One region of the Macellibacteroides fermentans genome, then DNA from elsewhere that is predicted to be linked to it. Evidence: riboswitches for the same ligand, from Rfam matches in the RefSeq annotation. Region 1 holds a riboswitch; the other holds the start of a gene.
The links. A riboswitch is a leader RNA that binds a small molecule or an ion and turns the genes downstream of it on or off. The one in region 1 is predicted to bind cobalamin.

Region 1 (4,080 bases):
TCCACGTATGTGATATGTCCCCCTCCGGTGAGGGCATGAAAAGGGGCCTCTTTCTTTATCTTTTCAAGGATAGATATTGGTTCCTTCACGTCGATATGAAATGAATTTATGTAGTAGTCGCGATCGTTCACGCCGGGGATGATGCCGTAAACCTTCCGGTCTATCTTAGTAAAACGTCCGGATAATCCTTCGGCTGGTGTTGCCAGAACAGAATAGTTGAGTTTGTATTTATCCTTGTATTCGTTTACCACCTGATTCATCACCTCGAGGGTTTCGTACAGGGTTTGCCATGCCTCCATGTGGCGTGCATGACCTTCGCCATAAAGAGCCACCATGGCATTGTGACCGCCGATAAAGCCAATACCCAGAGTTCCGGTTCGAATGATATCGCCCACTTCATCGTTTGCCTGCAGCGTTGATCCTCCTTTCCAGACATCGTTGCCCATCATAAAAGGAAACTGACGGGCCAGAGCGGTGCGTTGGTATTGATAGCGATCGTACAGCTGTTCGGCAATAAGTGCACACATGCTGCGTACGGATTCTATAAAAAGCTGTTTTGCCTCCTTGCGGATAGTGTGTTTGTCGCCGTCCGGATGTAATTCTTCTGCCTCCCGTCTTGCCTTGATTGCCAGACGAGGCATATTTAAAGAGGTGAAGGACAGGTTCCCTCTGCCCAGCGAACTCTTTTCGCCGTGCATATTTTCGTATACCCGCGTACGGCATCCCATGGATGCCACTTCGTAACGATATCGTTTCGGATCGTCTGCTTTCCAAAGGGGATTCTGGTTAAAGGGGGTATCCAGAAAGATAAAATTAGGAAACAAAGCAACCGAGGTTGTCTTGCAGGCTTCCAGTAGCAGGTCGAAGTTAGGCGCATCAAAAGCAATCTCTCCGCTCATGGCCTTATCGAAATCGGCCATGGCCTTGTTATAATCGGCTTCGGTATAAGAAACGCCCTCTTTCACCTTAAATATCTGTATCGGGAATACCGGAACTTCTCCTTGTCCCAATCCTTCGCTTGTGGCGGCCAACAACTCCCTTATAAGCAGGCGTCCTTCGGCCGAAGTATCCGTTCCATAGTTGATGGAGCTGAAAACCACCTGGTTTCCTCCACGGGAGTGCATGGTGTTTAGGTTATGGATGAATCCCTCCATGGCCTGGTGGGTATCTTTCCGGGTGGCTTTAAGCGATCGTTCCCAGATAGCTGAAAGATTTTGAGAGGAAAGTATAATATTTTCCTGTTTCAGCATTTCCAGAATTACCTCAGATTGCTCTTCACTCCATTGAATGGACTGGATAGATCCGGTAAGCCGGTTACGCAGTTGACTCTCGTTGGAGTCTGCGTTATCCCGACTGATGTTATGAAGAAAAGAGATAAAAGTGGTAAGGTGTTTTATAAAGGTCTTGCGAACGCCTTTAGCCATAAAGAAATCGAATGCCGGAATGGATTGTCCACCGTGCTGTTCGTTCTGGTTTGTCTGAAAAATGATGGTGGCCAGTGTCGCATAGCTCTGTATCGACTGTGGGGTACGGATGGAACCGTTCTTTGTACGGAATCCTCTTTCAAAAAGATCGTCCAGGTCGTACTGTATGCAGGTGGTTGTTTTGGTTGGATAATAATCAAGGTCGTGTATATGTATATCGCCGTTGCGGTGTGCTCTTGCATACTTAATACCCAACAGGTATTTATTGGCATAATCTTTGGTTACCTCCGAGGCGAATGTCATCATCTGACCGGCAGGGGTGTGGGCAGACATGTTGGCATTGCTCAGATTCACATCATTTTTCTCGATAGCCACAATCCCGTCCATCACCTGTTTCATGTGTGTCTTCTTATCGCGCTCGATGGTACGCCATTCACGATAGATAATATACTTTTTGGCTACGTAAGGGTTGCGTACCATAAGTTCTTTTTCTACCAGATCCTGAATCTCTTCCACACTGATTTGAGTGCCCACAATTGCCGAGGCTACTTTCTCGGCAACTTGATCGATGGTACTGTTTTCTTCCTGAATGCCACTCGCTCTGTATGCTTTCAGAACCGCATTCTTAATCTTGTCGATGGAAAAAGCTTCGCTCATACCATCGCGCTTGGTAATTAAAATGTTCGAATACATCTTGTATAACTTGTTTGAATGTTCATACCCCTGATCCTCGCAGGGTGTAACAATGCGTGCAAAGGCAGGTCTTCTGACTCGCTTCCTCCGGACGCCTTCCCGTTTTTTAGGTTCTTTTGAAACCCGAACAGTGGCAAAGAAATGTCCGTACGTTTTAATGAAGCTCACAGCAGCGGGACTGTTCGGGATTTTCACCCGATTCCCTATTAATCCCTTTCTCCGGATGGAGAGAGAGAACCATTGCGACAACAAAGATAAATGAATACTTTTCAAAAAGGCAAAAAAATACCCAACTATCTCTCGTCGTTTTGTGAAAAATGAAACAACGAGCAGCTAGTTGAGTCTTTCTTTATTGTACGATAGGTGTTACAGCTTAGCCCCGTAAGCCAGATCGCCCGCATCGCCCAATCCGGGGATGATGTAGGAGTGATCGTCCAGTCCTTCGTCCAGTGCCGCAATCCAGATGGTACAGTTTTCCGGCATTTTTTTCTTAAGATATTCCAGAGCAGGCTTACTGCAGATGATGGAAGCTACGTGTACATGTGCAGGAGCTCCTTTGGTAAGCAGTGCTTCGTAAGCCAGTTCCATGGAGCTGCCTGTTGCCAGCATAGGATCTGTCACGATAAGCGTTTTTCCTGTGATAGATGGAGAAGCAATGTATTCGATATGGATATCGAAATTAAGCCTGTCTTTGTATTTACGGTAGGCAGATACAAAAGCATTTTCGGCATTGTCTAAATAACTTAAGAACCCGTGGTGAAATGGAAGTCCGGCACGAAGGATGGTGCTTATTACCACTTGGTTGTCTGGAGTGTTCATTGGAGCGATTCCCAATGGAGTAGGGATGTTCTTTTCGCTGTAAGCGAAATCTTTACTGATTTCGTAAGCCATGATTTCGCCGATTCTTTCAATATTACGACGAAAACGAAGGCTGTCATGCTGGATATTCACGTCCCGCAACTCGGCAACAAACCGGTTTAATACGGTGTTGGATTCTCCAAGATTCACTATTTTCATTCGGATGTATAACTTTGTTTATTAAAATTCCGAACGCAAATGTACAAATAAAATGGAAATAGAGAATAACGTCTGTTAAAGTTACTCTCTATTTCTTTATTTATTAACGATAAATTGATTTAGTTTACATATACAGATGTCTCTGTTCGTACGGTTGGACGGATGGAAATCTCCTCTTTATCCTTACCTCTTTTAATAAGGAATGTAGTTACATTGGTGCCAACCGGATTTACGTAGGGGGTGAAATTATACAGATAGGAGAACCCTGTTATATTGGATGGGTTCTTGAAGAAGTCGGCTATCTTGGGATAATTCATCACATTCCAATACATACAACGGCTAAATCCGTTCGCATCCGTAAATTGAGTGGCCGGATCGCGTAAATCCATTGTGAGGGTTATGAATTGCTTGTATGCAGAGGTAAACTCATCCGATGAATAATTCATTTTCTGATTACCGATGCGTTCTATCACATCGCCGGCCTTTATTCCTGCAGCTTCAGCTGGTGAGCCTGGCTCAACCTCCGCAATACGTTCCAAACGGTTTATGTCGTAGCTTATTCCGGTGTAGTTGTAATTCTTTACATCTACTTTTACAGGAACATTCCGTGTATATTTTACAAAAGGATACTGCAGGCACATTAAAGGAATATGGATGGCTGCATAATCATCCAGCCGATATGACTCCGTAAGAAGTTCATTGGATTCGCATTCCCACACAACCTGGCCGTGCAACACTTTCTGATCGATGAATCTGAATCCGAATTGAAGCAGGTAAGGAGCTTTCGATTCGACCGACCCTACTGATAGGAAAGGTAATTCAATCATCTTGCCGGATGCTGCAAAATAACGGAATGTTTTTTCCGCTGGTTGAGCACCGTTAGTTACAGCTCCTGTGTAATTGGGATTTTTATCGAAGAAATAATAGGTCTGAATAAGCAGGTCAG
Region 2 (4,080 bases), on a different contig from region 1:
GATTGTCTAAATTGTTAATGTAGGCAGTCGCAGAAATCGAAAACAGCCTGCTCAAGAATTCGCCGTTTAATGCATAATAATTGCTTTTTTCGGGCTTAAGGTTAATGTTTCCGGCACTCAGCGTTCCGTTTTTCTCTTTGTTGTAATAGAGTTCTTCCAACGAAGGAGCTCTGAACCCACTGGAGTGGGTTGCTCTGAAATTAAATGCTCCGGGTGAATACATAAGTGACAGCTTGGGAGTAAACCTATTCTTGAATGTTTCATGGTAAATATATCTCAACCCAACGATCGCCTGAAAATTCTGTAAAAATTTGATTTCATCTTGTGTATACAAAGCCATCGTGTACGCTTGTTTGTCTCCCGCAAGTGCTTCCGGATTCTTCAGTTTGTCAGTAACGTATTCGGAACCTATTGTGATTTTATTGAAGTCTCCAGCCATAAATACACTTTTTAGATTGGCATTGTAATAGTGTTGGCGTTTACTTAATGCCGATGTTCCATTCTTTATGGTAATATTTCCCTTTTTATCTTTTACATCCTTGATATATTCTTTGGTCCCTTCAAAATTGTCATTGTACAAATCCAGACTGATATAGGATGCATTTCCTAAAAGAAACTTACTTCCAAGTGCCAGGCTATAATCATTGTATGCCAGGTTATAGTCGTATTCCGAGACTGGACGGTCGTTCTCTTTATTATACATACTGCCCCGGGCATAGAACGATAGAGCTTTCGTTGCAGAATAGGTGAAGTGCTGGGTCAGAATATTGGAGTAAAATTTATCAGAAGCTTTCTTGTTTGTTTCAGTCAGCTTCTCGTTTCCCTTTGAGTCGTATGTGATGGCTTGATTGTTTAGCTGCCAGCCATCCGATTGTCGTCTGTTGTAGGTTGTAAATGAACCGAATTTTCCGGTGTTGATATCCAGATTGATTGTCTGATCGAATTGATTTTCTTCAGCAAAGCGGGTTTCGGAGGTAACATTGACCAGGTTTTTAGGTTGATCGGTAATTATGTTTATGACACCACCCATTGCTTCCGATCCGTAAAGAGATGAAGCTGCTCCTTTCAGTATTTCAATTCGTTTGACATTGCTAAGATTAATACGGGAAAGATCAACATTTCCGGATACATCTCCGGCAAGCTTCTGTCCGTTAATAAGAACCAGAATATGCTTATTCCCCAGACCGTTTAATGTCATATAACTGGCCATAGCCGTGGTGGAAAATGAAAAAGAGGGATTCAGCATGTTTAATGCATCTTTGAAATTTGTAATACCAGCCCTTTTTAAATCATTCCCGTTGATTATTTCCACAGGGACAGGGCTGTCTTGTATCCTGCGATGGGTTCCGGTTCCAGTAATTACAACATGATCCAGATTTATGCCTGAATTTTCCATTTCAATAAGCATGTTCAATTGTGTTCCGTGGATTTTCTTTTCTACAGGAATGTAATTCAGGCAACTGGCCCGAAGTGTGAATGATTCATCGGGAACATTTTTAAGTATAAATTCACCTTTACTATTGGTTGCGCAACCAATGGTGGTTTGTTCGAGCCGGACGTTAACTCCTTCAATGGGTTTTCCGTTTTTTACGTTAACAACTTTTCCGCTTAACGTGACTTGCGCTAACGAACAAATTACAACACACCCCCACAACAGGGTTGTTAGTAAACCTTTTCTTTTCATGTTTGAGAAATAATAGTTAATAAATGGTATCCTTTAACCCGAGGACGCGGAATTTATTTATCGACTGGCAGGTTTCCTGACTATGTCCAGAAAGCGACCTTCCCATTTCTCTCGAAACAGTGGTGTGAGCTTGCTTTCTTTTATTACTTTCAACTTTTGAAAGTAAGGACTTTACAGTAGCGGGTACTGTTCCGGATTCAAACCGGATTCCCTTTTATACAAATCGCAGAATGCGATCGTATCACCAAATCAGGGGCAAAGTTAAGATGTTTATTTATATTTGCACAATAAAATTAAGATTTAATTATTTATGAAACCTCAATTGTTGGTAGGGGCTGCCTCTTCAGGAAGCGGTAAAACTACTTTTACTCTCGGACTGTTAAGGGCATTGAAGAATCGGAGTTTGAAGGCGCAACCCTTTAAATGCGGTCCCGACTACATTGATACTAAATATCATTTGCTAGCCGCAGGTGAAGAGTCGGTTAATCTTGATTTATTTTTATCCTCTGAATCGCATATCCGAAATTTATATGCTAAATATGGTACCAATGCGGATGTCTGTATTACAGAGGGAGTTATGGGCCTTTATGACGGATACGACGGTATGAAGGGTAGCAGCGCTAAATTGGCAGAGTTGCTTGGAATCCCTGTTGTGTTGATTCTAAATGCCAAATCAATGGCTTATTCGGCAGCTCCTGTTTTATTTGGTTATAAACATTTTAATAAAAACATAAACATTGCAGGAGTTGTCTTTAACCGGGTGTCTTCAGAGACTCATTATGCTTATTTACAACAAGCCTGTAAGGATACAGGGGTTGAGTGTTTGGGCTACATCCCGAACAAAAAAGAGCTTGAAGTTCCTTCCAGACACTTAGGCTTGTCAATTGACAATTCTTTTTGTATGGATGATTTCGCAAACAGAGCGGCAGAGATTATAGAGGAGTTTGTTGATTTGGATCGTTTGCTTAAAATATCAAACATGCCTTTTTGCCTGCCTGATAAGTCTGAGCAGAACGAGTTGGATATAAGAGGTGACATTAAGATTGCAGTTGCTTACGACAATGCTTTTAATTTTATTTACAGAGAAAATCTGGCTCAATTAAAACGGTTGGGAGAAGTTGTCTTTTTTAGTCCTCTTGATGATGCTAAATTACCTTCTGCCGATTTGGTATATCTGCCAGGAGGTTATCCGGAATTGTATTTGGACAAGCTGACAGAAAATAAAACAATGCTTCACTCCATAAAAGCCTATGCAGAGAATGGAGGTAATCTTTTAGCCGAATGCGGAGGAATGATGTATTTAAGTAAGGTGATTGTTGGAATGGATGGCAACCTTTATTCGATGGTTGGTGTTTTTGACCAGGAAGCTACCATGCAAGATATGAAACTTACCCTTGGTTACCGTACATTTACATATAATGGAATTGAGAATATACGGGGACATGAATTTCATTATTCTCGGATTAAAGATCCTCAAACGGATTCTATATCAGATATTTCTATATATAATGCGAAGGGAGTGAGAACAAAAACAAATTTATTTCGTTATAAGAATACAATAGCAGGTTATACTCATCTATATTGGGGCGAGCTCGATTTGATGAATCTGTGGAATCATAAATGTTAGTTATATGAAGATTTATACAAAAGGAGGCGATAAAGGTCGTACTGGTATTTTTGGCGGCGAGAGGGTGGATAAGGATGATATCCGGATTGAAGCCAATGGCTGCTTGGATGAATTAAATTCAACCATAGGGGTTGTGAGATCGCTTTTGCCGGAAAACCACGAATGGCATTCGTTCTTGTTTACTATCCAGGTGGAGCTCATGGTTGCTATGTCTGAAGTTGCTACACCGTCGGCCTTGAGGGATAAAAATCCCAATAAGATAAAGGAGGATATGGATCTTTACTGTGAAAAGGAGATCGATCGGATTACGGCTGCCATTTCTGAAAGTGAATATTTTATTCTTCCCGGAGGTACACCGGTCTCAGCTCATTGCCAACTTGCCCGCACGGTTGCCCGTAGAGCAGAAAGACGATTGTGGACATTACATAAGCAAGATCCGCTTCCCGAAACCGTACTTCGCTTTGTAAACAGATTATCTGATTTGTTTTTTACGATGGCCAGGTATGATATGTATGTGAATGGTAGTGCTGAAGAACGCTGGAAACTATTTTTATACAAGAGATAAATAAATCACAGGGGTGTTGATGTACTTGACAGGTTACAACACCCCTGTAAATGTATATAATCAATCGCCTAATGGTTTGTCGATTGTACCACCCCAGTTGGTGCTGACTGGATATAATGTAAATGTATCGTTGCTTAACCTTGATTCGTATAACTTTCCCGAATATCGTACCATTTTATTGCTTTCTGGTGTTACGGAAGCAAT

Region 2: another riboswitch for cobalamin. It lies ahead of F5613_RS13635 (TonB-dependent receptor); the one in region 1 lies ahead of F5613_RS09005 (anaerobic ribonucleoside triphosphate reductase).

Annotation. Positions count from the first base shown of each region.
Region 1 covers NZ_JACCCY010000002.1:977,762-981,841, forward strand. The annotation lists gene F5613_RS09005 (anaerobic ribonucleoside triphosphate reductase) at 1-2,117, opposite strand, end outside; cobalamin riboswitch at 2,164-2,374, opposite strand; gene upp (uracil phosphoribosyltransferase) at 2,484-3,134, opposite strand; gene F5613_RS09015 (PDZ domain-containing protein) at 3,254-4,080, opposite strand, start outside.
Region 2 covers NZ_JACCCY010000004.1:189,063-193,142, forward strand. The annotation lists gene F5613_RS13635 (TonB-dependent receptor) at 1-1,684, opposite strand, end outside; cobalamin riboswitch at 1,734-1,948, opposite strand; gene F5613_RS13640 (cobyrinate a,c-diamide synthase) at 1,995-3,311, shown strand; gene F5613_RS13645 (cob(I)yrinic acid a,c-diamide adenosyltransferase) at 3,316-3,876, shown strand; gene F5613_RS13650 (hypothetical protein) at 3,937-4,080, opposite strand, start outside.